Regions from separate parts of the uncultured Psychrobacillus sp. genome, predicted to be linked through region 3. Evidence: a T-box and tRNA genes for the amino acid it is inferred to sense, from the RefSeq annotation. Region 3 holds a T-box; the other regions hold tRNA genes.
The links. A T-box is a leader RNA that pairs with one kind of tRNA and senses whether it is charged. The one in region 3 lies ahead of argS (arginine--tRNA ligase), so its partner is inferred to be a tRNA-Arg.
Positions count from the first base shown of each region.

Region 1: it has a tRNA-Arg gene. The T-box ahead of argS (arginine--tRNA ligase) is inferred to sense a tRNA for this amino acid. The anticodon was not compared.
Region 2: it has a tRNA-Arg gene. The T-box ahead of argS (arginine--tRNA ligase) is inferred to sense a tRNA for this amino acid. The anticodon was not compared.
Region 4: it has a tRNA-Arg gene. The T-box ahead of argS (arginine--tRNA ligase) is inferred to sense a tRNA for this amino acid. The anticodon was not compared.

Region 1 is NZ_CALIED010000066.1:42,787-50,324, reverse strand. It holds gene Q0371_RS12670 (spore germination protein) at 1-968, shown strand, start outside; gene Q0371_RS12665 (Ger(x)C family spore germination protein) at 949-2,100, shown strand; tRNA gene Q0371_RS12660 (tRNA-Arg) at 2,262-2,335, shown strand; gene Q0371_RS12655 (tRNA-dihydrouridine synthase) at 2,713-3,678, shown strand; gene Q0371_RS12650 (YfhE family protein) at 3,819-3,956, shown strand; gene crtI (phytoene desaturase family protein) at 4,175-5,728, shown strand; gene Q0371_RS12640 (phytoene/squalene synthase family protein) at 5,849-6,733, shown strand; gene crtI (phytoene desaturase family protein) at 6,733-7,538, shown strand, end outside.
Region 2 is NZ_CALIED010000066.1:52,323-59,597, forward strand. It holds gene Q0371_RS12680 (antibiotic biosynthesis monooxygenase) at 1-212, opposite strand, end outside; gene Q0371_RS12685 (hypothetical protein) at 258-575, opposite strand; gene Q0371_RS12690 (cation:dicarboxylase symporter family transporter) at 862-2,163, opposite strand; tRNA gene Q0371_RS12695 (tRNA-Arg) at 2,902-2,975, opposite strand; gene Q0371_RS12700 (metallophosphoesterase) at 3,053-3,559, opposite strand; gene Q0371_RS12705 (XTP/dITP diphosphatase) at 3,576-4,169, opposite strand; gene rph (ribonuclease PH) at 4,177-4,926, opposite strand; gene racE (glutamate racemase) at 4,993-5,790, opposite strand; gene Q0371_RS12720 (MarR family transcriptional regulator) at 5,800-6,258, opposite strand; gene Q0371_RS12725 (LuxR C-terminal-related transcriptional regulator) at 6,332-6,556, opposite strand; gene Q0371_RS12730 (thioesterase family protein) at 6,618-7,070, opposite strand.
Region 3 is NZ_CALIED010000091.1:52,494-60,031, reverse strand. It holds gene Q0371_RS19035 (PadR family transcriptional regulator) at 160-483, shown strand; gene Q0371_RS19030 (DUF4097 family beta strand repeat-containing protein) at 476-1,531, shown strand; gene Q0371_RS19025 (ferritin-like domain-containing protein) at 1,591-2,337, shown strand; gene Q0371_RS19020 (sigma-70 family RNA polymerase sigma factor) at 2,495-3,061, shown strand; gene Q0371_RS19015 (DUF4179 domain-containing protein) at 3,058-4,140, shown strand; gene argS (arginine--tRNA ligase) at 4,189-5,865, opposite strand; T-box leader at 5,917-6,134, opposite strand; gene Q0371_RS19005 (GNAT family N-acetyltransferase) at 6,209-7,063, opposite strand; gene aroD (type I 3-dehydroquinate dehydratase) at 7,130-7,538, shown strand, end outside.
Region 4 is NZ_CALIED010000020.1:123,458-130,995, reverse strand. It holds gene whiA (DNA-binding protein WhiA) at 1-821, shown strand, start outside; gene Q0371_RS05115 (HPr family phosphocarrier protein) at 841-1,098, shown strand; gene Q0371_RS05110 (ribosomal protein L7/L12) at 1,163-1,420, opposite strand; gene clpP (ATP-dependent Clp endopeptidase proteolytic subunit ClpP) at 1,493-2,095, opposite strand; tRNA gene Q0371_RS05100 (tRNA-Arg) at 2,268-2,339, shown strand; gene Q0371_RS05095 (catalase family peroxidase) at 2,414-3,355, opposite strand; gene Q0371_RS05090 (YgcG family protein) at 3,522-4,175, shown strand; gene Q0371_RS05085 (GNAT family N-acetyltransferase) at 4,197-4,643, shown strand; gene Q0371_RS05080 (multidrug DMT transporter permease) at 5,019-5,417, opposite strand; gene Q0371_RS05075 (cupin domain-containing protein) at 6,045-6,830, shown strand.

The DNA.
Region 1 (7,538 bases), on a different contig from region 3:
GAAAAAGATCAAAGACAACAGTTGCTGTACTTTATATGGATGATATTGCTAGCAAGGACATCCTAAAGGATATTATGAGTCAATTAAAGGAAGTGGATATTGATATTGTTTTTAGTGGAGAACTTTTGCTGGAAAAAATAAATAAAAAATCTCCCATCTTCCCTAGAAATGATTATACTGGAAGGCCAGATTTTGCTGTACAAGCCTTGGTAAGGGGAAGGTTTCTTATTCTAGTTGATGGCGTGGCTTATGTAGTAATAACCCCAGTCAACTTATTTTTGCTATTAAAATCAGGGGAAGACGTAGAATATCCGATGGCTTTTAGTAGTGCTGAAAGAGTTCTGAGAATAATTGGTCTAATGATAGGATTAGCCTTACCTGCCTTTTGGCTAGCGCTTACTACTTTTCATCAGGACCAACTACCCTTTCAATTACTAGCCACTGTTGTTCAAAATAATTCTGGACTTCCGTTGCCTTCAGCCCTTGAAATGCTGACGATGCTAGTTATGTTCGAGTTATTTAGGGAGGCAGGCTTACGATTGCCAACTGTAATCGGAGGAACCATTAGTGTGGTAGGTGGCCTAATTGTAGGGGATGCAGCTATAAGAGCAGGTTTAACAAGCCCCGCCATGATTGTGGTGATAGCTATATCTACCATCGCTACCTTCACTTTAGTGAATCAGTCGCTTGTCACAGCTGTAAGTATAGTTCGAATCATACTCATACTGATTACTTCTATATTAGGGTTGTTTGGGTTTTTTATTTCTTTATATTTTTTACTTCTTTATTTATCAAGTATTAGAATATTTGGAGTTCCATATATGAATATTGCAACCGATTTGAGTTGGGCTACCATTAAAAAGTCGCTTATAAGGTCAGCACCCAAAAACTATAAAGAGCGCCCACATGCTTTAAGTCCTCAGGATTCTACTCGAATTGGAGGAGAAGATGATGAAGAGAATAACTAAACGGTTGTGCATTCTTTGCTTAGTTCTACCTTTACTTACCAGCTGTTGGGATGTGGATGAACCAAATAGAATACGATACATTTATGCAATAGGGATAGATTATAAAGAGGATAAGTATGAAATACATGCTCAAATCATCGACTTCATCAATATTGCAAAGACTGAGCAACCAAACCAGGATGCTATTCAGGTGGAAGTTGGAAAGGCTAAAGGTGACACCATAGAAGAGGCATTCTTCGAATTATATAAATCAATGGATTTGAAGCTTTTCTGGGGACATATGACGTATATGGTTCTTTCTGAGGAAGCACTGAAAGAAGGAAGAGCTAATATTGTTATTAACGCCTTTTTAAGATTTAGAGAGATTAGATATCAAACGTGGGTATATACAACGAAAGATCCTATCGGTGAAATTATGTTGTTAAATCCTCTTTTTAACAGTGCCATGACTAGACTTAAACTAGCCGATCCTATGAGTTCATACCAACAAGAGTCCTTTATAGAACCAATAGATTTTCGGAAGCTTGTTATCCGTTTAAATGAACCTAGTTACGAAGTAAACATACCCTATGTGAAAATAGACGATAATTGGGAGAATGAAAAAGAAAAAGATAAACTACCGAAATTCGAGGGTGTAGGTGTCGTTACTCCAGACGAATTTAAAGGCTTTATCTCAGGCGAAAAAATTAATGGATTACAATGGATGACTAAGGAAACAAAAAAAGGGGAAATTACGATTCCTCGTAATGATAAGTTTGTTTCGATTACGATAGATAATCTCAAAATAAAAGTAAAGCCTAAAGTACAAGGCGACGAAGTGAAATTTGAAGTGAAATTAAATATGAATGCTTTACTAAGTAGCTTTGAGGGGAAGATTACAGAGAAAGAGATTCGACAATTTGTGAAGAAACAAATTAAAAAAGAAATCGAAGAAACCTATTTAGAAGGACTGGAAAAAGACGTGGATATTTATCGTCTATCAGAATATTTATATAGAAGTGATGTGAAGAATTGGAAAAAAGTACAGAAGGATGGCAAAGTTCCTTTGACAGAAAGCTCTATTAGCAGTATAACGATAGAAGTTAATAAAGTTTATACAGGGAGAAAAGCATTTAAAGAAACAATTGAATAGCTTAATTGCTTCTTCTGTAGGAAATAAGGGGATAGGATAGGAAATAATGTTCTTTTTTCCTTATTAATTTATAAAAAATGATTAATACCCTTGACAATAAATCAAATATACATGATAATAAATATTGTCTTTCCAGTATTTTAATTCGGAAAGAAAATATTGTCTCAGTAGCTCAGCTGGATAGAGCAACGCCCTTCTAAGGCGTCGGTCGGGAGTTCGAATCTCTCCTGGGACGTAGATTGGTTCAGGTGATCGAAGTTTGAACCTAACTAAAAGTGCTTCAAATCCTTTTATATAAAGGGGTTTGGGGCATTTTTTCTGTCTTTTGACTCCTTGTTTTAAATGTGTCACTAAACGAAATAAATAAAGAGCAGAACTACCAAATTTACTTCTTGCAAAATGAAAATCTTTATAAGAGAAACATGTATGAAGATAAATTGAAAAAGCTAGGTTATACTATAAAAATGACTTTATTGCCTAGCCAAACGAGATCTTTATAGCTCTCTTTATATGTGCAATAACTTTTTATATGTAAATTAAATCATAATTTTTAATAACACTGGGATCTGTGGTTGAAGATGAATCCCATTACGAGAGGGTTGGAATATAAATATGACTAAAAATTTTTGGCAGGAATTGCCTAAACCTTTTTTTGTACTTGCACCAATGGAAGATGTGACAGATGTAGTTTTTCGTCAAGTTGTTAGTAAAGCAGGTAGACCTGATGTCTTCTTTACGGAATTTACAAACACGGAGAGCTATTGTCATCCAGAGGGCCAAAAAAGTGTGCGCGGAAGATTACTTTTTACTGAGGACGAACAGCCAATGGTTGCGCATATTTGGGGAGATAAACCCGAATTTTTCCGTCAAATGAGTATCGGAATGGCTGAGCTAGGTTTTAAAGGTATTGATATAAATATGGGCTGTCCTGTACCGAATGTAGCAACAAGAGGAAAGGGCAGCGGTCTAATTCTTCGTCCAGACACAGCAGCTGAACTTATAGAAGCAGCAAAAGCTGGTGGATTGCCAGTAAGTGTGAAGACAAGACTTGGATATACAGAAATAGATGAATGGCAAGAATGGCTAACGCATATTCTTGAACAAGATATTGCGAACCTTTCTATTCATTTACGTACTAGAAAGGAAATGAGCCAAGTTGACGCACATTGGGAGCTGATTCCAGAAATTAAAAAGCTACGTGATCGTATTGCGCCAAACACGCTTTTAACTATAAACGGTGATATCCCTGATAGAGAAACAGGGCTTAAGCTAGTAGAACAATATGGCGTGGATGGAGTTATGATTGGACGCGGTATTTTTAAAAATCCGTTTGCATTTGAAAAAGAGCCAAAAGAGCATAGTACACAGGAATACCTTGACCTTTTAAGGTTGCAGCTGGATTTACAGGACAAATATGCAGAGGAATTGCCACGCTCCATCTCGGCACTTCATCGTTTCTTCAAAATATATGTTAAAGGCTTCCCAGGGGCAAGTGAATTAAGAAATCAATTGATGAATACAAAGTCAACGGATGAAGTTCGTACGTTGCTCGATAATGTTGAATTAAAACAAGATTAATAGCTGAAGTGCATGATATAAGTAAAAGTTGGATAACATATCCCTGACAGGATTATTATACTTTTTTAAAATTAGCATGATGTAGTATATCTCTCCTTTCAAAGAACAACATAATAATATACTTTGAAAGGAGTGGTATGATGCCAGACCGTAAACCGCCACATGAGCAATTAACTGTAAAAGACAATGGTTTAACATCAACTCAAGAAGTTTTGTATCAGCAGGAATTTAAAAAGGCTGATCAAGCGACACAAAAAAATAATTCACGAAAAAAGTGAATAATAAATCATAGTATAGAACCCTCTTGTGCTAAAGGAGCACAAGGGGGTTTTTTTAATTTTATAATAGAAAGAAATAATTTTATATAATGTTTGTATAATGTAAAACAAATAAAGGTTATACAAATTGATTGACTTTTGTATAATGTTTGTGAATAATTAAAACAAATAACGTTTGTAGGATAAAGACAATATTTGACGGAGAGGAAGAATAAATAATGCCAAAAAGTAAAAAGAGAGTAGTAGTTATTGGAGCAGGGGTAGCTGGATTAGCAAGTGCCATTCGCCTTCAGCATGCTGGATATGAAGTGGAGTTATATGAAAAGGAGGCTTTACCAGGTGGCAAAATGAATCGAATTGACATGGATGGTTATCAATTTGATCTTGGGCCGAGTATTGTGATGATGCCTGAGCTATATAGGGAAGTATTTGAGTTAACTGGAAGAGATCCGGACGATTATATCCCTATGCAAAAAATTGATCCGATGTATTCAACTTACTTCGGAGCAAAGGCGGAGGAAAAATACGACATCTCTTCTGATTTGGTAGAGCTTATGAAGACGCTAGAGAATATATCAGAGGAAGATTCAAAAGGCTTTTTAAACTATCTTCAGGAAATTTACCAACGTTATCTTGTAGCAAAAAATCATTTTCTTCAAAGACCTTTCCGTAACTTCACTGATTTTTATAATCCAAATACGATTCGTCAAATGCTTAAGCTAAAAACGTTTGATAGTGCAGACCATTTTATCGGGAAGTATGTAAAGAATGAACGCATAAAGCAAATTCTCAGCTTTCAAACGTTATACATAGGAGTGTCGCCATACAATGGACCTTCTTTATACACAATTATCCCAATGATAGAAATGCTTTATGGAGTTTGGTTTATCAAAGGTGGAATGTATACAATGGCTTCCTCAATGGAGCGGTTATTTAAGGAACTAGGTGGCAAAGTTTATTACAATGCATCTGTAGATGAGGTTCTTATAAAAGATCAACAGGCTTATGGTATCCGAGTAAAAGGAAAAGAAGTTCTTTCTGATTTTGTTATGTGCAATGCTGATTTCCCTTATGCAATGAAAAATTTAGTCAAGGATACTAAATCCAAAGGAAAGTATACGGATAAAAAAATAGATAGTATGAAATATTCCTGTTCCTGCTTCGTGATGTATTTAGGAATGGATCGAAAATACGATGAACTGGACAATGTACACAATTTCTTTATCACTGAAGAGTTAGAGAAGAACCTCACTGATATTTTTGATGGGAACAAGTTGGAGCAGCCTTCTTTCTATGTTTACGTAGGCTCTAAATTAGATCCTAGTCTTGCACCAGAAGGAAAGGACGGGCTTTATATTCTTGTGCCAGTTCCTGAGCTATCTTCCTCGAAGTATGAATGGACAGATGAAACGGTTCAATATTATCGGAAAAAAGTAATGGATTCTCTAAAGAATGTTAAAGGGTTAGAAAATATTGAAGAGGAAATTGTTTCTGAAACGTATATGACTCCATTAGATTTTGAGTCGAAATTTAATGCATATAACGGTGCTTGCTTTGGTCTACAGCCAACACTGACGCAAAGCAACCATATGCGTCCACAGAGTAAAGCAAAAAACTGTGAAAATCTATATTTTACTGGAAGTAGCACGCATCCAGGAGCAGGAGTGCCTATCGTCTTACTCTCTGCTAAGATCGCAACCGAAGAACTGTTATTGGATGATGGAATAAAAGAAAAAAATAAAGCGGGCTTTCCAGAACTTGTGACCAATTAAAAAAGTGAAACTATGAAAATCTTGTTCGCTTGCTCCAATTATTGTCCAGCTATTGTTATTAGCAGGCTATGAGAGAGGATGCGCAAGTCCTATAAATATTAGAAGGAGGCGAAGGATTTGGTGAGAAAACAGGATACAACAGTAAAGGATTACTATCGGTATTGCGAAGAAATCATTAAAAAGAACTCGAAGAGCTTTTATTTCGCTTTTAGTCAGCTGCCAGAGGACAAAGCGAATGCTGTATTTGCTATTTATACTTTTTGCAGGAGAGCAGACGACAGTGTCGACGAGAATGGTTCCAAGGTTAGACAACAGGAAGAACTGGAACGCTTAAAAAAGGAGCTGCAGCTTTTTGAGAAAGGGGAAGAAATTCAACATCCAATGTGGCTAGCACTTCGGGACGTATTTAATAGATATAACATGAGCATTGAACCCTTTTATGAGCAATTGGAGGGTCAGCGGATGGATATAAATTTTACTGAACCAATGACGCTTAAGGAATTGGAGAAATACAGCTATTATGTAGCTGGAGCAGTTGGCTTAATGCTTTTGCCTGTCCTTGCACAAGGCAGTAGCATAGATTTAACAGAGCAGGCTATTAGCCTTGGTATAGCTATGCAAATTACGAATATTCTGCGAGACATCGGCGAAGATTACCAGATAAAAAATAGAATTTATATACCTCAGTCTCTTTTAGCTTCAGAGTTATACAGCGCGGATCATTTAAAGAATGCCACGATTAACTCCAGTTTTATTCGCATTTGGGAATCCCTAGCGCAACATGCGGAGGAGTTATACGACAATTTCTTTCATTCTATCTTTTATTTTGATGAGGATAGTCGTTTTCAAGTATTACTAGCAGCAAAGGTTTATCGGGGAATATTAAATGCGGTGAGAAAAAATAATTATGATTGTTTTCATGTAAAAAATTATGTTTCACCAATTGAGATGCAAAAAATTTATCAGGCAGCTCGTTTTGTAGTGAATAGGAAGGTGCTTTCATAATGGTAGAAAAACAAAAGACTGTCGTAATAATAGGTGGAGGATTAGGTGGTTTATCTGCGGCTATTTCATTGGCTCAGGCAGGCTATTCCGTTTCCCTTTATGAGAAAAACAATCATCTAGGCGGAAAGCTAAATCGACTAGAACAAGATGGTTTTGGATTTGATTTAGGACCCTCTATTCTTACAATGCCACATATCTTTAACCGACTATTTACACGTAGTGACCGTAATATGTCGGATTATATATCGGCATTTAGATTAGAACATGAGTGGCGTTCCTTTTTTACAGATGGAACAACTATTGATCTATACGGGGATCTTGAAAAGATGGCAAAGGAAAATATGAGCTTGTCAGCAAAGGATATACGAGAGTACGAGGCATTCCTTCTATATGCAAAAAGAATATATGAAGTAACAGAAGAAGGGTATTTAGGTAAAGGATTAGATAGCACCATGGACGTATTTAAGCAGCATGGATTCATAGAGTCACTAAAAGGCTTTGATTATTTTTCTACTATGTATGATGGGATAAAAAAGAGAATAAGCAATCCTAATTTAAGAACTATGCTTTCTTACTTTATTAAGTATGTTGGCTCATCTCCGTATGATGCACCCGCAGTACTAAATATGATGATTTATATGCAGCATGCACAGGGTGTATGGTATGTTCCAGGAGGTATGCATGGAATCGCCCGTGGGATGGTGAAGCTTGGTAAGGAGCTTGGCATATCCTTCCACACTGGAAAAGAGGTAAAGCAATTACATAGAGACGGAGCCAAGCGTATTGCTTCTGCAGAGCTTGCCGA
Region 2 (7,275 bases), on a different contig from region 3:
CATGCTTTCCATGCCTCTTCTGATTCCCAGCGAACGATCATTACTACTTCTTCTTCACCACGGCGAACGTTTTTCACTAAAAGTTCACGTCCGATAAAACCTTCTCTTTGTTCAATTAAAGATGGTCCTTGATCTGGTTTTTTCTTAAAGCGTTCTAGTACCTTATCTGAGTTTCCTTCTGTTACTGTCCATTTGCGAATTTGTACGAACATTGTCATCCCTCCAAATTATTACGAATATATGTAATATCTTTCTTATTACTGTCCTGATTCTTCCACTTCATTCTGTTGATCTTTTTCGTCAACTTCTACTAATTCAAATAACTGGGCAAATTCATCCATTAACATTTCTACAGCCTTTAGCTCCCCCACTAACACTGAGTTCACGGATTGTAGCTCTGGAGTAGCGAGCTGTCTTTTTAGAGAATTAGATTTAGTTTGCATTATCTCATAGAAGGCCAAAGCTCTTCCCCGACGAAACGTTTTTGCTCCACGTCTTTTTCCACTACCTCTACAAGGACCATTTCGGTCTTCACAGTGATCCGTGAGTCTTTCTCTATGGGAATCATTTTTCATTTTTCATCCCCCTAATGTATACATTCGTATACATAAAATTGTATACGAATGTATACATCCTGTCAATTTTAAGTAATGAAATCTGTATGTTTTGCTACCAGAAAAACAGATGCCATTAAAGCAGTGGATTACAGGCAAAGAAGCAAAAAGATAATAATTTCTTGTATTTAACGACTTCTCAAAAAAAGAAAAGCGCCTAAGACCCCCAACGTTAAAGGATTTTAAGCGCTTTTCTACCACGGTACCAACTTTCTAAACCTTGATACATCTGTTTACTTTTATACAATTAATCCTCTTTAACTGAAGCATCAACTGTTTCGTTATTAAAGTAGTTATTATACTTGTCCATGTCAAGACGGCCTTCCCATTTCGCCATGACTAATGCTGCTAATGTATTACCACATATGTTAACAACTGTACGCATCATATCTAATAGACGATCAATTCCAAGAATGAAAGCTAGCCCTTCTAAAGGAATACCTACTGCACCAAGTGTTGAAAGAAGCACGACAAACGATACTCCCGGCACACCTGCTATGCCTTTCGATGTGACCATTAACGTTAAAACTAAAATAATTTGATTTGATAAAGACAAATCAATATTGTACATTTGTGCAATGAATAATGCTGCAATTGCTTGGTATAAAGTAGAGCCATCTAAATTAAACGAATAACCTGTTGGAATAACAAATGACCCAATATCTTTTGGTACACCTGCTTTTTCTGTTTTCAGCATAATACGCGGCAATACAGTTTCCGAGCTTGCAGTGGAAAATCCTAATATGAGCTCGTCTTTAATCATTTTAATAATGCGGAATATGCTTAACCCAACAATTTTAGCCGTTATGCCCAATACAACTACAATAAAGAAAATCATCGCAAAATAAACTAAAATCATTAGTTTCCCTAATGGAATTAAAGAAGATAACCCGAATGTGGAAACAGTCGTTGCGATTAATGCAAAAACACCAATTGGCGCAAATTTCATAATTAAATTCGTTACCCAGAACATCGCGTCAGCTACACCATGTGCTAATGCTAATACCGGTTTGCCTTTATCACCAATAGCTGCAACCCCTAGACCAAACAGTACGGAAAAGAAGATGATTGGCAACATGTCCCCTGCTGCCATTGAGGAGACAATGTTTGTCGGTACAATATTTACAATTGTATCCATTATGCTATGATCTTCTTTAGACATTTCTTCTGTTGTTTCCACATACGAAGAAATATCTCCTTTTGTTAACTCATTCATATCGACACCGCTACCAAACTGCGTTATATCAGCTAATAATATACCTAGAATAATGGCAACCGTTGTAATGATTTCAAAATAAACAAGTGTTTTAACACCAAGTTTTCCAACCTGTTTTAAAGAACCTTGACCGGCTACACCAACAATTAATGTCGAAATAATAATTGGGACTACAATCATTTTAATCATATTCATGAAAATTGTACCGAATGGAGAAAGGTATTTTAAAATAATATCATTTCCATAAAATATACCGCCAACAATAATACCTAATATCAAGCCGATTAAGATTTGCCAAGCTAGCCCAATTCTTATACGATTTTTCTTTTTCATTTCTTTATACCCCCCCTTATTACTGTGCATAAAAATAAACTATCTTAAAATAATATATTGTTTTTTATTATACTAGAATATTATATAAGAGTGAAATTATTAGCTCTATGAAAATAATGGTAATAGCATTTAAATTTTTATGACTATAAAGATAATATATCTATGCATACCGCTACTCACAGATTATCTATTATGTACAGCCACCTTGCTCGTAGGAGTATTTTTTTATCGTTCATGGCCATATTTCTATGGCTTGGCTTTTGATTCTTGCTTGTATATTTTATACGTTTGGCAATATTCTAATCGACTATAGCTGTGCTCCTTTTTCCTATTCGTATACCCAAGATCATTATAGTAAAAAAAGGTTAAGCGATATTTAGAGGGCATTTACTACAACAATTGATAGCAATTTTATGTAGAGTGTTTATGCTGATTTATTATATAGCCTCTAATTGTTATGGCATTTGGCAATGTCTTTTATGCGTATTCTTTCAAAAACCGATATTCTTAGGCCCATTTATTATGGAATTAGTTTAAATGCTTCATTGAATTATAAGCAGCTTAGGTTGAAAGTAAGGCTCCTTCAGCTTATAGAGAATATATTAGAGATCTTCTCAATAATTGGTGGATCAACATTACTCTAGGTTCAGCAAAAAACAAAAAAGCACCTCAAATCCTTGAAAATAAAGGATTTGAGGTGCCTTTTAATTGATTTAAAATTATTTCTGAACCCATTTACGTCCCAGGAGAGATTCGAACTCCCGACCGACGCCTTAGAAGGGCGTTGCTCTATCCAGCTGAGCTACTGAGACCAAGTACTCCCCCACCACACAGATAGGAAAGACAAGATTTATTATATAATGATAACAAATGATTGTCAACACTACTTTTATGAAAAATTGAAAGTGACTTCTTCTAACAGATTATGGTCAGAGGAGAAGAATAGAACTTGCCAACGATCTTTTTGTTTTTCAATAATTGAATAGCTCTTTTCCTTGCGTCCCCTTGGCTGTTGAAGACTTCCTGGGTTCACAAACAAGATGCCGTTTTGAAGCTCAGCACCAAGTAAATGTGAATGGCCAAAGCAGACAATCGTCGCTCCTACTTCCTGCGCCCTATAATTGAGAGGCAATATCGTGGATTTGACTTGATGACGATGGCCATGAACGATTAAAATGGTTTGGTCTTCCAACGAAATAATTTTCTCCTCTGGAAATCCAAGATCATAATCACAATTCCCTTTAACAACGGAAACAGGTTTGTCCTCAAAAAAGGAAGCCTCTAACTCACTGTCCCCACAGTGAATGATTGCATCAACCTTTTCGGTATATAAACGGATTACCTCTTCCATAGCCGTTATTTCCTTATGCGTATCACTCATGACTAAAAGCTTCATCGAACAGCCACCACCTTTATAGTAAATCAGGTAATTTTGACTTTAATTGCTTAATAGCATTTCCACGGTGAGAAATAGCCCCTTTTTCTTCTGCAGATAATTCGGCCATCATTTTATTCTCGGACGGAACAAAGAAGACTGGGTCATAACCAAAACCGTTATTCCCTTTTCTTTCTTGAGCAATAACGCCTTCGCATGTTCCTCTGACTGTGAATGGCTCCATGGTTGGAGATGCAACTGCAATCACACAAACGAAGCGGGCACTTCTTTCGGATTCTTTTACGTTTTTAAGCTCTTCTAACAGTTTGGTGATGTTTGCCTCATCACTCTTCTCTTCTCCCGCATAACGCGCAGAATAGACACCAGGACGACCGCCTAAGGCATCAACTTCAAGGCCGCTGTCATCCGCAATTACAATCGATTGTAAATGTTCAGCTAATGCAGTCGCCTTTAACAAGGCATTTTCTTCAAAGGTTATACCTGTTTCTTCAACATCCATTTCTTTTGCTACGTCATGTAGGGTTAGCACTTCGTATCCAAGGGGATTAAATAATGCTTCAAAATCCTTTGCTTTCCCCTTATTTTTAGTTGCAATAATTATTTGTTTCATGTTCAAATCATCCTTTCTCATCAATTTTAGAAGCTAAATCTCCTAATGCAGCTCGTTGGATATCCATTAACTGCTGGATTCCAGCTTCGCCATACTCTAGAAGCTCCAATAGTTCACTTTTTGAGAAAGTTGCTTCTTCTCCCGTACCTTGAAGCTCAACGTACTCACCACTGCTAGTTTGTACTATATTCATATCCACAGTTGCGGAAGAGTCCTCTACGTAATTTAAATCTAACACTACTCCAATTTCATCAACTATCCCTACACTAGTAGCAGCTAGGTATTGAATTACAGGAAATTTAGGAAGCTGCTTTTGCTCATACAGTTTTCCTAGTGCAATGGTTAATGCAACAAACGCCCCAGTTATACTAGCAGTTCTTGTGCCTCCATCGGCCTGAATGACATCGCAGTCAATCCAAATTGTCTTTTCCCCTATTACTTCGAGGTCTACTACTGATCGCAAAGCTCGTCCTATTAGACGCTGTATTTCCATCGTACGACCAGTAACCTTCCCTTTAGACGACTCACGCTGTGTACGTGATTCTGTGGCGCGTGGAAGCATAGAATATTCAGCTGTAATCCACCCCTTACCTTGTCCTCTTAAAAAAGGAGGAACTCGATCTTCAATTGTTGCATTACAAATAACTTTGGTATTACCTACCGTGATTAATACAGATCCTTCTGGGTGCATTAAATAATCTGTCTCGATCGTTACCTTTCGCAATTGCTTTGTTTCTCTTCCATCAAATCTAATCATATATTTCTCCTTTTTATGTACCTGAACAGAAGAAAACCCCGCTATTCGAGGATTCTCTTAACAGGGTTAATGAAATGAAATTGTCCGTATATCTGCATTCGACAAGTTTAACCATTTTTCGACAATTGTTTTAAAGATGGGCACCGAACCGGTCGTATAGAAAATAGGTTCTTTCTCTATCTCGGTCGGATTGCGTAAATGATGATAATCTAAGTACTCCAATACATCCTGGGCGGTTTCCTCAGCTGATGATAGTACATTTACATGTTCACCAACTGCATCCTCAATATGCTTTTGCAATAATGGGTAATGCGTGCAACCAAGGATAACCGTATCAAAATGCTCTGATTTTAAGGGTTGCAAGGCTTCAAAAACCATTTTTCTCGCAAAGTCACCCTCATATTCATTACTCTCAACAATTGGAACAAAAGTAGGGCATGCAAGCGGAATGATTTTACTAGAAGTATTCAGAGCTGCAATCGCTTTTTCATAAGCCCCACTTTTAATTGTACCGCTTGTACCTAACACTACAATTTCATTTTTTTTCGTTGCTTTAATAGCCGCTCTTGCTCCCGGGAAAATAACACCTATCACTGGGAAAGGCATTTTCTTACTCAAGGAGTTTAGAGCTACTGCTGTCGCAGTATTACATGCTATTACAAGCATTTTAATTTTCATTTTAGACAAGGCAATTGCCATTTGCCATGTAAATTTACGAACTTCTTCACTAGTTCTAGGTCCATAAGGACATCTAGCTGTATCACCAATATAAATAATTTCTTCGTTTGGGAGTAGATGCATAATTTCTTTTGCAACTGTCAAACCTCCCACACCAGAGTCTATCACACCGATTGGGGCTTTCACGTCAATTCCTCAGTTCTTTTTCATCTCAAGATGTAATTTTGCTAATAAAGTTGATAATGTTTGTGCTTCATCTTGGTCAAACTGTTTCAGCACATCTTTTAAGTATTGCTGTCGTTTGTCAATTACCTCTTCGATGATACGCTCGCCTTCTTTTAATAAATGTATTCGTACAACTCGACGATCTTGCTCGTCTCTTACTCGCTGTACTAGTTCACTTCTTTCCATCCGGTCAATTAAGTCCGTAGTGGTACTAAAAGCTAAATACATTTTATTAGATAAATCCCCGATTGTCATGTCTCCAATCTCAAAAAGCCACTGAAGAGCTACAAACTGGGGAGGCGTTATCGTATAAGAATTTAAGATTTGTCGCCCTCTTTGTTTGATAATCCCTGAAATATGCCGAAGTTCTTTTTCTAAAAAAGCAACATCTTCGTGGTTAAGTTCCACTTGGTTCTTTTCTTCTGCCATGAATCTCACTCCTCAAAACAATACGTCCTCTTATTATTGTGACTTGTTCTGAGGAAAATGGCAAGGATTCAAATCAATTCAATGATAATTCGCCTAGTCTTAATAGTTCAACAATTGCTTGAGATCTACCAGATACGCCTAATTTTTGTATCGTGTTAGATATATGGTTTCGAACTGTTTTTTCACTAATAGACAGCTGAATTGAAATGTCTTTTGTAGAATTGTCTTCTACTAATAATTGAAATATTTGACGCTCTCTGCTCGTCAAAATTGATCTTTGCTGATTACCATCGTACAATGCCATAGCCCCCTATCCACTCTCCTACTAACGTATGTAGCAAAGGGATGGTAGGTGACGGCTAGTAAATACTCTTTTGAAAAACTTCTTTTTCTTGTTCGGTCCATTTTGCAGATTTTCCCGTTTTCTTATCAATTTGTACGATACTGCCTCTTCCAGTAAACACTATATCTCCTTTTGTATTCTTTGCCATGTAATGGATATCAACCGAAGAACTACCAACTGAATTGGCTTTTACATAAATACGAAGCTTCTCATCAAAAAATACCTGTTTCTGATAATCACATTGTAAATCAGCAACTACTGGTATCTTTTCTCCTTTAGGATTAAGCCAATCATTCATAAGCATAACCTTTTTAAAGTATTCAATACGAGCATATTCAAAGTAAGTGAATGGTATAGTATTATTTAAATGTCCGTACATATCTGTTTCTGAAAAACGTACACTGACCTCCGTATAAAAAGAAAATCCCTTTTCCCACGCTTCTAAGTCTTCTATGTATCCTGCTCTCATATAATAATCCCCTTTATATTTAGAATAGATATTCATTTAAAAATGAATAATCATTCATTTATTATATCAGAAAATTAAAAATCCATCTAACGAATTATTAGTAAAAGGAATGAACATTTCATCCGGCTTCTTTGTCGTATTTTAACGAACGGACAATACTAAAAAAGAGCCTTAAATGTCACCTAGAATTTCCCAACAAGAAAAG
Region 3 (7,538 bases):
ATTGAAAGTGTCCCATTACGGTCTCAGAATCTCCCATAAATCAAAAAATGTACCCTACCACACATTATTTTATCCAGTACCTTGCATTGTATAATAGCATATGGTATATTACTTCCAACGGTACTGTTTATTAAATAGTAGCGAAGGGAGTGAAGAAAAATGAATATACAATTTAAAAAGGGTGTACTAAATCTGTGCGTGCTTGTCTTATTGGATAAGCAGGATCGATATGGCTACGAACTTGTACAAAAAATATCAGATCAAATCTCGATTTCTGAGGGCTCAGTTTATCCACTCCTTAGACGATTAACAAAGGAAGGCTACTTCACAACTTATTTACAGGAATCAACAGAAGGTCCCCCACGTAAATATTATAAGCTGACGGATCTCGGTAGAACATATCTTCATGAGCAATTAAAGGAATGGAAAAGCTTTACGGATGGTGTGAATAATCTAATCGAAGAGGGTGTAAAAAATGACTGAGCAACAATTTATTAAGGAATTGGAACTTGCATTACATCAAATGACAGCTGACGAGCGTAACGAAATAGTATCGGATATTCGAGAGTATTTCTCTAATGCGCGAGAGGATGGGAAAACCGATATTGATATTTCTTCTTCACTTGGCTCTCCAAAGCAGATTGCACAGGAGCTTCTTGAAAACTATGTTCCGGTAAAGTCCCAGCCTAAAACATTTACAAGCGATAAGTTGATACGTATTCCGGACTCTACGTTTACTAATGTGTTAATAGATCTAGACTATGGAGCTCTAAATCTGTTTCCATCTGAGACAGATGAAACAATCGTTGAGTTAATTGGAGAAAGTGAAAAGCTTTCATTCGTGGCTGAAGTGATTGGTGATACACTTTCTGTTAAGTTGAAGTCTAAAAAAATGAGCTTCTTTACTTTTATTTTTCAAGTCAAGGAATTGAAAGTAAATGTCGCCCTACCAAAAAAGCTCTATTCAACTATCACTATGAAGTCTGATCACGGTCGTATTCGAGCAGAGAAATTACTTGGCAAAATTGTAAAGGTCAATTCCGACAACGGGTCTATTTTACTTCAAGAAATAGCTTCTACCTTAATGGAAGTTAAAACAGATAATGGACGAATTGAGCTAGACCGAGTGCAGAGTGACAAGCTAACGACAACAACCGACAATGGGCGAATCGAATTGCGCAATGTGGATACTGAGAAAGTTCATGCAGAAACTGACAATGGCCGAATCACCATGCAATATGTAAATGGGGATATCCTGGGGAAAACAGACAACGGGCGAATCGAACTGTTAACAACTAGCATTGATCGTATGATCGACCTTAAAACAGATAATGGTAGTATTATGATTGAAACTGAATCCGATCCTACAGATGTATCTATCTCTGCAAAAGTCGATTGGGGCAAAGTAGATATTTTTGGGGAACGTAATTCTAAAACAGTCTTTGGTGCAGGGACTCATCAAGTAAGACTAACATCTGACAACGGCAGACTAACTGTTGCTAAACGTGCAGTTTCTGGAATTAAATTATAAACACTCTTTCTCCCCTTTTCTCATAAACTAGGTAAGGACTATAACAAAAGGGGAAATGTATGAATAAAACAGAAAACTACAACCAGCAGATGTATGCTCAACAGGCTTTTCAACAATCCTTAGCACTAATAGCGGAAGCAGTACAAGGAGAAAAAGAAGATCAAATTTTTTATGATTATTTAATTTCCTTAGCTCCTACGCAAGAGCAAATTGAAATAATCACCTCCATTCGAAACGATGAAGTAAAACATAATCAATGGTTCAAACAAATGTACAAAGCATTAACTGGTAATGAGGTTGTCATTACCACGGGAGAGCAATTCGTACCTCCAGCCGATTATATAAGTGGCATTAAGAAAGCATTTTTCGGTGAGCTAAAAGCAATGGAAAAGTACAGAGTCATACGGGAAGGCCTTCCCTATCGTGAGTATAGAGATATTGTCTTTGAAATATTAACAGACGAAATGAAGCACGCTCAATTGTATAATTATATTTTAACGGAGAATATTGCGATGAATGCCCCTGAGAAGACAGCAACTGAAAACACTGCATCTACTACCACAAGCAATGGTCCTGAGCCAGTTGCCTTTCCAGATCAATGGATTCAATATACGGAGTACCTTGTAAATGAAGGTCTAAATGATGTGGAAAGAGGCATTAATACGAAGCACATCCTCCAAGAATTTATACTTATGGGTGTCCTAGTCGGTAAAGGCTATACCCCTGAGCAAGCATACGAAACAGTAGAGAACTGGGAGTTATCAGGGGAATCACAAATACTTCAGCAAAGTAAAAATAGTCAATAAGCTATCGCTGCGTGTAACACGCAGCCTTTTTTTATGCCCATTTTTTTACTTTCTCATGTTACTCTAAAATAAATAATTTATTTTTGAGAAAAATTAAAATCGTAGACGTTATATAGAGTGTAAAAGCTTTTACAACTACCAAAAGGAGCTATTGTAGATGAAATCAACTGAATCTAATTTTATCCACAGGCTGCAATCTGGAAAAGAAGATGCACTCGAATATATTGTGGATAATTACTTACCGCTAATAAAAGGCGTTTCCTACAAGGTTCTCTCCCCTTTAAATAATGCTGGAATGATGGATGAATGTATTAATGATATTTTTTTATCCATTTGGGATCACGCCAAGGATTTTAACGGGGACACAACTGATTTTAAAAAATGGATTTGTGTAATCGCTAAATTTAAGGCAATTGATTACTACCGAAAAGCAACTCGTAATATGGAGGTTTCCAGTGAGCAGATGGAGCTTCAGCCAGCTGATTCAATAGAAAAACGTTTAATACTTACAGAAAACCGAAACGAGCTAATGCAATTAATCCATAAACTAGACCCAATCGACCAACAAATCTTCATCATGCGTTTTTTTCTTGGAGAAAACACAGAGACAATCGCTAAGAAGCTCGGAAAAACAAAAGCCTCTGTCGATAATCGTATATACCGAGGAAAGAAAAGGCTAAATGGACAGGTTACAAAATTTCTTCTAGGAGGTAGCTTTGTATGAAGGACCTTTACAAGCAATTTAATGAAATTGATATAGATCTAGATGAATTTGAAGAGATAGAAGTAAGCGAATTGGAGCGAGCGAAGGTAAAAAAAGAATTAAGAAATAAACTCTCTTCTTCCAAACAAAAGAAAGGGAAAAAGTTTTTAGCTGCCGCTTCCCTTGCGATTGGACTAAGCGTCACTGCTTTAGTAGGGCTTTCCTTCACAGCCTACGCGGACAATATTCCAGTAATCAATAATATTTATAAATTCTTTTATGATTACAGAGATAAAAATGGAGAATTTTATGGAGACTACGCTGAAAATGCTACTTCGATTAACTTAACAGCAACAAGTAATGGGGTAAACGTAACTGTTGATGATGCCATTTACGATGGTGAATCTATGATTGTGACGTATACAATCAAGGCCAATAGAGATCTTGGGAACCCCGTGGTAATTAGAGGGATACCTCACCTTCAAGGCTCTCCTAAAACTGGAAGTCATGAGGCAAGTAAAGTATCAGAGAGTGAGAATAAGTATGTAGGTATTATTACTATGAAAATGGAGGAAGAAGAAACCTCTTTACCAATAGAATGGAATATAGATTATTTGCGTCCAGGAAGAACCACTGATAACGAGCCTATCGAGGGTAATTGGAAATTTAACTTTACTTTAAACAAAGCAGACATGGATATTTATAAATTAGATAAAAAGCTTAATCAAAATGATCTTACAGTACATCTTCAAAAGCTAACGATATCTCCAAATTCGTTTCATCTTCTATTTGAACAAATTGACACTGATAAATTATATGAAAAGTGGGATAGCGCTATCGTTGAATTATTAGTTAAGGATGATTTAGGAAATCGTTATTCGCTAGAAGAACAAAGCGGGAGTTATTCTGTTCATAAGCACTCGACTAAATGGGGCGCCATATATGAAAAAGTTGATCCTCAGGCTACTCAGCTTATTATAACTCCCGAGGTAGATTTGCGTAATTATGAGCTTATTGAAGAAGATAAGGAATACAAAGGCAGTATAACCGCCGATCAAAAACAATTCAAAATGGACGACATCATTATTGATTTAAAATAACTATACAAATAACTGGTTGTGAGCTGCTCACGACCAGTCTTTTTTCTTTTACATCTGCTCCGGAGCTTCTATACCCAGTAAGTTCAACCCTTCCTTTAAAACTATCGCAACCGCATAACAAAGCGTCAGTTTGGATACCTTTGTGTCGTCATCAACGAGGATTTTTGTATGTGCATAATATTTATTAAAGTGCCGAGATAGCGTTAGGCAGTATTTTGCTATAAGGGACGGATCTACCTGTTCAAAGGATTTCTGAATAACCTGTGGAAAACGTTGAAGTGTCGTAATCGTTTGCCAAGCCTCTTTCTCTAACCCTTCCAGGCTTACATTGTTAGCATCAAAATTGCCCTTTTGAAGAAGGGAACATATTCTTGCGTGTGTATACTGAACGTACGGACCAGTTTCCCCTTCGAAGTTAAGCATTTGTTCTAGAGAAAATTCTACATCATTCATCCGATGATTTTTTAAATCATGGAAGATGACTGCACCTACCCCAACCGATTTTGCGACCTCTTCTTTATTAGGAAGAGATGGATTTTTCTCCTTAATGCTATTCTTCGCCTCTTCAATCGCCTCTTCCAATACTCCTTTCAATAAAACCACCTTCCCTTTACGAGTCGACATCTTCTTGCCATCCTTCAGCATCATTCCAAACGGGACATGCTGACATGCTTTTGCCCACTCATAGCCCATTTTTTGAAGCACACTGAACAGCTGATTAAAATGAAGTGATTGCTCGTTGCCCACTACATAAAATGACTTTGCAAAATCATATTCTTTTTGGCGATACAAGGCTGCCGCTAAATCTCTCGTAGCATAAAGAGTAGCTCCATCCGTTTTCTGGATCAAGCATGGAGGCATATCCTTGAGCTCCACTACTAATGCACCGCTAGACTCGACTAGCAAACCTTTCTCTTCTAGCTCCTTAACGACTGGTGCCATTTTATCGTTATAAAAAGCCTCGCCATCCAGGGAATCAAACTGAATACCTAACAATTCATAAATACCTTGAAATTCTTTAAGAGAGGCTTCCTTGAACCATTTCCAAAGTTCTCCAGCCTCCTCATCCCCCTGCTCCAAACGCTTGAAGGCAGCTCTCGCCTTATCATTCAGCGATTCGTCGCTTTCTGCTTCCTCATGGATCTTCACATAGATTTTCAATAGCTCCTCTATAGGAGAGGCTTCTATTTTTTCTTTATCCCCCCATAGCTTATAAGCAACAATCAGCTTACCAAACTGGGTTCCCCAGTCTCCTAAATGGTTAATACGAATAGTCTTGTATCCGTTCTTTTCTACTATATTGGCTAGTGCATTTCCTATTACCGAAGAACGTAGATGTCCCATAGAAAAGGGCTTAGCGATATTCGGTGAGGAGAAATCTATCGTAATTTTCTCGTTCATCATTGGCAGCTGGCCATATTGGGTTCGGGTTTCCATTATTTCCTCAAGCACTTGCTTAGCAACTGTTTGCTGATTATAAAAAATGTTCACATATCCTCCTACTGACTCCGCCTTTATAATAAGTACTCCCTTGAGCTGCTTTGCCAATTCAGTGGCAATAAGCTGAGGAGATTTTTTATATATTTTTGCTAGCGTAAAACAAGGAAATGCTACATCTCCTAATTCTACGTTCTTTGGCGTTTCTAAAAGCTTTTCTATTTCCTCTACTGTTAGTCCTTCTAGTTGGGCACCAATCAAAGCAGCAATTTGCTTTACTAATTTCATGTACAATCATCCTCCCATATAATTCTTCCATATAAAAAGCCCTCGCCTCTATGAAGAGACGAGAGCTGAAATTCCCGTGGTACCACTCTAGTTGTCACACGTTGTGACCGCTTTAACGTTAGTAACGAGGACTTCCCCGGTCTTTTCTACTCTTAGTTCAAAAAGCTTCTCCAAAGTGCGTTTCTCTGAAAAGTCCTGTATCAGGCTTTCACCACCCCTGACTCGCTAAACATTATCTCTTCAAATACTCTCTTTATCATCGAATTGTGTATGAATTTTCACTTATTTTAATGGAACAAAATATGAAAGTCAATATGAGTCGCTATTTTTTTAAAGGTACGCCCTATTTTGTTTCGCCAAGCTGTAAATGAACCGAATCTAATAGCTTCTGATAACCAATTTCTTGGTAGATTTTATTGGAGGTCGGGTTTAGCATATCCGTATATAGCACGCAGAAGTTATATTGCTTTAATAGCTCCTTGCTGCAGGCTGCCACCATGGTTCTGCCGTATCCTTTTCGTCGTTTCTCTTTTGGAGTAAATACCATAGAAACAGTCACCCCATGCGCGGAAGGTCTCGCCTTCTTCATCATGGACACGATTTCCCCTTCATCCTCCCAAAGAAAAACCTCACGAGCATTTAACATAGCTTCCACTCTTTGAGCTATATCTTCTTTAGCGCTTCTCGGAAGTCCTGTATCTCCTTCAAATTGGCTAAGCCAAGATTCGATTAGTGGAGCGTCTTTGTCATTAGCAAGCCTCCAGGAGCCTGGACTAGCTTTTAACATATCATCCACGTGATCTAATCGGTATAGCCCTTGGTCCATTAACAAGGAGTGAGGTTGACCAGTTTTTTCTTCCCATTTCTCTGCAAAATGCATAGCCCAATCTTTCACACTTATTATGGAATCAATATGTATACCTCGTTGTATGATTTCTTCTATACCTAAATCAGTGGATGCCTCTATTTTATTTGGATCCACAAAAATAATATTTAGAGGATGTGGTGGAGTCATTTGAAAAAGAGCAATTAACTCTCCATCTTCTTCAATAGTCGCCATTAGCGGGTTTTCATATCCACCTACTCGTATTCTTTCTAGCACCCCTAGAAACAAGCTAAATTTGTCCTCATTTTCCTTTAAAAAAGGTATTGCCTTCTCGTAAAAATTCTCTGCACTTTCATAGATTTGAAATCTCATTTTTCCATCCCCTTTGTAATGTTTTATGTTAATATAACGTAAAACGTTGCATGATGGGAGATATTTATGAAAATTATTTCTATTCGGGATATTCACATTGGAGAAGGACTTCCTAAGGTCATTGTTCCATTAATAGGAAAAGATAAAGACTTCCTTTTAAATGAGCTACCACTAGTTAAAGAAAGCGCTCCAGATATAGTGGAGTGGCGAGTAGATTTGTTGCAAGGAGTGGAAAACCTAGAAGTGGTCAAGGATACCCTTTCCTATATACGCAATTTTTTGTATCCAATTCCTCTTCTATTTACCTTTAGAAGTCATAAGGAGGGCGGTTCTACTGTTATAGAGAGCACCTATTATAAGCAGCTTTTGCGTGAAGTCATCCAAACAAAAGAAATAGATTTAGTGGATATAGAGCTTTTTTCGGAGGATGTAGAGGAATTAGTAGCTTTAGCTAAGGATTTTCAAATTTCTGTGG
Region 4 (7,538 bases), on a different contig from region 3:
TGCTTAGCTTGGATGTCCAAACCGAAAATGCGGCGATTGCCCGAAGGCTGTATACGTTGATCAAATCGTTGTATCAGCTGAATGTGGAAGTACTTGTTCGTAAAAAGATGCGTCTTAAAAAGAATAATGTCTATATTTGCCGAGTAAGAGAAGGCTCCAAGAGGCTATTAGAGGATTTAATGATTTTGAAGGAAGGCTTTGAATTTGAGTATTCGATTTCACAGGAGCTTGTCAAAAAGAACTGCTGTAAAAGAGCTTACCTACGTGGAGCTTTCTTAGCAGGAGGCTCTGTCAATAATCCAGAAACTTCCTCTTATCACTTAGAAATTTACTCCTTATATAAAACACATAGCGACGCATTAGTCGATTTAATGAACTTTTATGAATTAAATGCAAAAACCATTGAACGTAAAAAAGGTTTTGTGGCATATTTAAAGGAAGCAGAAAAAATTTCTGACTTTTTAAGCATCGCTGGAGCACATCGTGCCCTCTTAAAATTTGAGGATGTGCGAATCATCCGAGACATGCGGAACAGTGTTAATCGCTTGGTCAACTGTGAAACGGCCAATTTGAACAAAACCATCAGTGCAGCTATCCGACAAGTGGATAACATCCGTTTTATCGATAATGCAATCGGGCTGGATCAATTGCCTGAGAAGCTTCGAGAAATTGCCCGTCTTCGTGTCGAGTATCAGGATGTAACCCTAAAGGAGCTAGGCGACATGGTATCCACTGGAACTGTAAGTAAATCAGGTGTTAACCATCGCTTGCGTAAGCTGGATGAAATAGCAGATGCTTTAAGAAGAGGCGAATCAATTTAAAGAAATGGGGCTAAGGATTATGGCGGAACAACAGGTCGAAGTAAAATTACAATCAGGACTACAAGCGAGACAAGCAGCTTTATTTGTACAAGCAGCGAATCGTTTTATAGCAGATGTGTTTCTTGAAAAAGATGACAAAAAGGTAAACGCTAAAAGTATCATGGGAATCATGAGCCTTGCGATTAGCAAGGGCGCTACTGTTACTTTGAGTGCTGAAGGCTCTGATGAAGAGGAAGCTGTGGAATCATTAGTTAAGTTCATTTCTAATGCTGAATAAATAAAGAGAGCTGTTATCTAGTCCGCTTGGATTAGATAACAGCTTTTTTTTCGTAGAAGTGACATTAAATATGGTTAAGCACTTTATCTACATATTTCTTTGCTGGTACTAGTCCTAAGCCTGTTTCATTCCGAACAAGCTTGACCATTTCAACCTGGCTGCTGTCATTATTATTCATCTCTACGATTTGTTTTTCTAAGGCTTTGTCTCCTTTAAACGGAAGGGCCTGTTGTGATTCTAATTTTTTTATTTTGCTTTGTAGACTTACGATGTAAATGACTAAGGACAATATGATTAACAGAGAACTTATTGTATATAGCAAATGGAACACAACCTTTCGTCTTTTTATAAAAAAATCCAAGGCAGAGAATCACCGCCTTGGATTTATATTATATTATTTTAAATCTTTTTTCATGTCGCTACGTGAAATGATATGGTCGATTAGACCGTATTCTAATGCACGCTCTGCTGGCATGAAGTTATCGCGATCTGTGTCTTTTGAAACGACTTCAATCGGTTGACCAGTACGTTCAGCCATAATTTGGTTTAGCTTGTCGCGTAGGTATAAGATACGTTTTGCTGCAATCTCGATTTCCGTTGCTTGCCCTTGAGCTCCACCAAGTGGTTGGTGAATCATAACCTCAGCATTTGGAAGTGCATAGCGTTTGCCTTTTGTTCCAGCTGTAAGTAAGAAAGCACCCATTGATGCTGCCATACCGATACAAATAGTTTGTACGTCTGGTTTAATGAATTGCATTGTATCGTAGATAGCCATACCTGCTGTAATACTTCCGCCTGGGCTATTGATATAGATAGAGATATCTTTTTCTGGATCCTCTGCTTCTAGGAATAAAAGCTGTGCAACGATCGAGTTTGATACGTTGTCATCAATCGCGCTACCAAGCATGATGATGCGGTCTTTTAATAATCTAGAATAAATGTCATACGCACGCTCGCCGCGATTTGTTTGTTCAATAACTGTAGGGATTAAATTCATCCTGGATTGCCTCCTTCAAGGTAATTGTTAGTGTTTTTTTAGTGTGTACTGAGAAATTCTGCCTCAGTTGTAACTTTATCATACATGGAATGGTCAAGGAAGGTCAAATATTAAGCTTTGAAATGTTTACTTGAATTATTCCTATACCATTTGTATAATAGAAAGGTCGCTTGCCCCTGTAGTTTAATGGATATGACGTAAGATTCCGGTTCTTGAGATGGGGGTTCGATTCCCTCCAGGGGCGTCCATAACAGTTAGAAACACTCGAATTCGTTCGAGTGTTTTTTTATGCTCATTTACTATGTGTTTGGGGCTTTCTTATTCATTCTTACTTCTCCTCTCATATGATTCAGCATATGCTCCACTTCGAAAGTGTAGTATGGGATCGTCCGTTAGCTCGATTCCCTTTGGAATAATCGTTGGGTCGTAAACAATGTCTTCCTTAGGATGTATTTTATTTCTAATTTCCAAACGACCTATATTCACTTTTCTTCTATCTTCTGGCCACATATCCGTCGCATCGTTTGGGTTATCCCCTTCCTCTGCTAAGCGGATGAACAGATCAAACTGGACTGGCCCCCGTTTTAATCGGTCGTCGAGCTCCTCCGTCAAATAGTTGGCTGAAATCGATTTGCTTGTTAGAGCAGGATCCTTTGTTTCATCAACTGGGACCCATTCGTATTTGATTGCTTGGCGTTCGCCGTCTTTATTAACGAAATAGAAGGCGTGGATAGGATAGTAGTGAAGCTCAGCGTAGCTCGTTGGTGGCTGCTTTGCCTGCTCCTTAATGATTTGAATGACCTCTTTGCTATGTGGATATTTTTTAGAAACTAGCTCCACCATATTAATGGCCCGGTCAATCGTTTTAATCCCAGTTTTTTTATCCGTAAATATCTCAATCATATCGATAAACTCTCTAGGACTGCTTGTGACGAACATCGGTACAGTGGAGCTCACTAAATTGGTGAAGCTTCCATCGGGTAGCTCAAATTGAACGGCGAGCCCTTTGGCAGGAACAAGATAATCGACGGAAGCAGGGTTAGGGGGGCTATTGGAAAAACGAGCAGTAGCAGGAATTGCTTCTCTATGAAGATGGGGTGCAACCGTATAGGGTACAGCATTCCCATTCGGAAGAAATGTTGCCTCATACATATCCCCCTTAGCGTGTGCGCGCCTCGCTCCAGGGAATTTTCCTTGAATCTGCTCCAGTGCATCAATGGCTTCTTTTGGTGTTAAATCCTCGTTATGTACTTGGTCCATTTGTTTACCTCCTTTATTTACTGTCTAATCTATATCATTACCACTCTTTTCCTATATTAAACTCGTAAAAGGGACTTCTAATAGTCATAATTCATGTATAATATAATTAACTTATCAGAATAAAATAAAAATGATGAGACTGCAGGCTGAAAGGGGAATGGCACTGTTGAATAAAGCAATACATCTGCTAGTTATAACCTTCCTTATTTTGTTGTTCTCTCCTTTAAGTACAGGGGCTGCTGGAGATATATCAAAGGATACCTATTTAGTAGATGAAGAGAACTTTTTAACAGAAGAAACGAAGCAGGAAGTAAAAATACTGGGAGATAAATTAAAAAAAGGAACGACCGCTCAGCTGGTTGTGATGATTATCGAGCATGTAGGAGATCAGTCGGCAAGTGAATTTAACATGGATATCATACGAGAGAACCAAATAGGAAGTGTACGAAATAAGAATGGCTTACTATTTTTAATCGAGACGGATCCGGTTAACGGGGGAGGTCCGGCAGTAGAGATTACAGTGGACCGTGACTTGGAAAAAGCACTTTCAGATGCCAAAATAGATCAGATAATCGATCGGTATACGATGCCTTATTTAAACCAGGGTCTAATCGATGAGGCTGTAATCTCAACCTATCAGGCTTTGTCCAATGAGGTTTCCAAGCATTACGGTATTTCGGAGGGGCTAACGAAGCCACAGCCCTATACAAGTAACAGCCTACAGGACAGTATCTCTATCCCAACCATAATCATTATCCTTTTAGTCATCTTCCTCCTATCTAGAATGGTAAATGGTAAAAGAAAAAAGCAGAGAGATTAACAAAAGAAACGGGGAAGCAGAATGAAACTAGTAGAAATAAATAAGGATAACTGGCTGAAAACAGTCCTTCTAACAACTAACGAGGATGGCAAAGGAACCGTAGTAGAGAAATTTGTTGCCTCCAACGCATTATCCATCACCCAATCAGTCTATGAAACAGGATGGACTATAAAAGGTATCGAAGCAGAGGACAAGCTCATCGGCTTTGCCATGTACGGGTTTGATGAAGAAACTGCACACTACTGGATCTGCCGCTTTATGATCGATCATAAAAGCCAAGGAAAAGGCTATGGCAGAAAAGCAGTAGAGCTAGTGCTGGATGAAATGAAACAATTGGACGGCTGCAATTCCATCTATTTATCCACGGAGCCAGAAAACGAAATAGCCATCAAGCTCTATGAAAGCCTCGGCTTCGAAAAAACAGGCAACATTAACGAAGGCGAAGCAGAGTTTGTGTTAAAGGTTTAGAGAAATTAAGGTGGGAGAAATAGATTAACTGGCTCTGTACACGGGGAGAGCACGTAAAAAAGCAAAGCAAATGGGGATACAATTCTTCTAATTGCACTGCTAATAATTTTGTTAATTGAAGGAAGAAAATTGTTTTGAAATCACTGGAACAATGATATTAAATTCATAACCCTTCTCAATTTTAAAAAATTTGACCCATAAATATCGAGTAATCTTCCACTTAGGTTCTCATAATAGAATAAAAAGAAAAATTCCTTCTTTTATAAAGTAGGAATTTTTATTGTTTTAATATATTTTGTATTGCTTAAAAAAACTAGTTCCGCATGGTGAACTTAAAAAGTGAGACGCCCTATATAAATTCCCGTTTAATATATGTTAGACGGATATTTTTGATTGATTTCTTAATGGATTCGAGCGCATCACTAACATAAACCAGATGGCAAACCCAAGATAAACTAATGTCATAATAACAATTATAAAATGAAACTGCTCCATCAACTGCCGGAGTAAGGCAAAAAAGACAACGACGCAATGTATCAGATTTCCCAATACGACAGGTTTGTTATAGATGCCGCCAATTAGGGAAGAACGTGTAAACCAGTTCAACATTGCAAAACCTAAATATAGTCCTCCGATGATTTGCAGAAGAATCAGAGTAATGGGCGAAGGGTCAATCCCTAATACATTTGAAATTTCTTCGGGAATAAAGGTTCCTGCCAATCCCAACAAACCCATCACTACAGCACTACTAATCAAAAGCCATTTTGTTTTCATTTTTTTCCCCTTTTCATCTAGTCTTGAAATTTTGTACACAGTAACGAAACAGAGTATATATTAGCTTCAAAATGTATTAAACCAGGAGTACAGTCTTAAGTAATTTTACAGGATATCGTTAAACTGCATCCTAGAAACATAAATTAGCCTACCTTTAAGATATCAATGAAAGTTTTAGCCACTTTTGGGTGAGGGGGTGTGTGACATCGAGTATTCATTTAAAGTTCTTTTATCCATAAGAATATCGTCCCCCCACCGAACAACAATCGTTAAATTAACCTTGATATAACCCCTGGATAGATAATTTATTATATTCAATGAAACTCCACTTTTTACCTTTATGGAAGAGCTAGCTTCAACAAATTTTTGACGTTCCCTAATCAAGAGCATTTCAGCTGCAAGAATGACTTTCTTTTCTCATGTTTTTGGCCATGCTGGTTTAACTAACTCGCTGCTCTTTTGGGGTAGTGGTAGGGGGTAGTAAAAAACGTTGGTTGTAGGAAAACGTGGAGTAATTGTCGTCGTTTTTAATCTCAAATTGTTCTCTTATGGCAACATTTAGTATACCCTGCTGACACCACACATAAGATGGATTATTAATAAAATGAAGTGAAGGGATTGATAAAAATGTATTATGCACCTTATATGTATCAATATCCTTATTATGCAAATTCTCCACAGTATATCTACGGAAACACTCATGGTTATTGGGCAGTTCCGAATGAGGTGGCATTTGGTTCACACCATTCTTATTATGAGAACGTGTTAAAAGACTATGGAGCAAACCCTTTTGTTATTAATATTAATGAGGCAACCAAAGTAAATCAGACGTTTCGTACTGCACTATGGACAGGAAGTCGTTTGCAAGTCACTTTAATGAGCCTTAATGTAGGGGAAGATATCGGTTTGGAAATACACCCTGAAGTGGATCAATTCCTACGTATTGAACAAGGTCAAGGAATAGTTCAAATGGGTAATAGTAAAGATAATCTAAATTTGCAATGGAGTGTATTCGATGATACAGCAGTTGTAATACCAGCTGGAACGTGGCATAATCTCACAAATACCGGAAATGTTCCTTTGAAACTATATTCCATATATGCCCCGCCAAACCATCCATTTGGTACAGTTCATAAAACTAAAGCGGATGCAATGGAGATGGAACATGGAAATGGAATTACAAAATATTATGGGAAGACTCCAGATGAGTGGGTTAAGCACACAGAATTTCTGGTTAAAGAAGGCATGGAAGACGTTGAACGAGGAATTAATATGACACATATCCTTCAAGAGTTTATTTTAATGGGAGTTCTTGTTGGAAAGGGATATTCTCCTGAAAAAGCATATGAAACAGTAGAGGAATGGGAACGTACAGGAGAATCACAAATTCTCCAGCAAAGCAAAAAAATGTAGAGCCTAAGAGGTAATCAAAAAAAACAGATGAAGAAAACGAATCGTTTTCTTCATCTGTTTTTTTTAGTGAAGATAAAGGCTATTGTCTTTCGTTATGAGGGTATTGTCGTAAACTAAGCAGTGATTGTAGTAATCCGTAGAGTGATTGTCGTAAAAAATCATCAGAGAGAGCTCGTGGAATTGGATTGTAGTAATCTACGAGTGCATTGTCGTAAACTATGCGAGGATTGTAGTAATCCGTGGAGTGATTGTCGTAAAAATTCATTAGAGAGAGTCCACGGAATTGGATTGTAGTAATCTACGAGTGCATTGTCGTAAACTAGGCAGTGATTGTAGTAATCCATGGAGTGATTGTCGTAAAAATTCATCAGTGAGAGTCCACGGAATTGGATTGTAGTAATCTACGAGTGTATTGTCGTAAACTAAGCAGTGGTAGTAGTAATCCGTGGAGTGATTGTCGTAAATTAAAACGCTAGGAATTTCAGGTAAACTAGCCAGCTGGTGAAGGTAGGCGGCAAATGGGGTGGGGTCTATGAGTGAACGGTTTGAATTAAGTTTTAAAAACAAGGAAGTAAGAATGTGGTGTTATTTAGCTATACCAACGTTTATAATATTAATCCTTATGATTAATTATAGTGATACAAACTATCAGTTTTTTGTTCTTTTGGCGTTTTGGGCTATCTTTTATACGTGGCGTTATTTTTATAG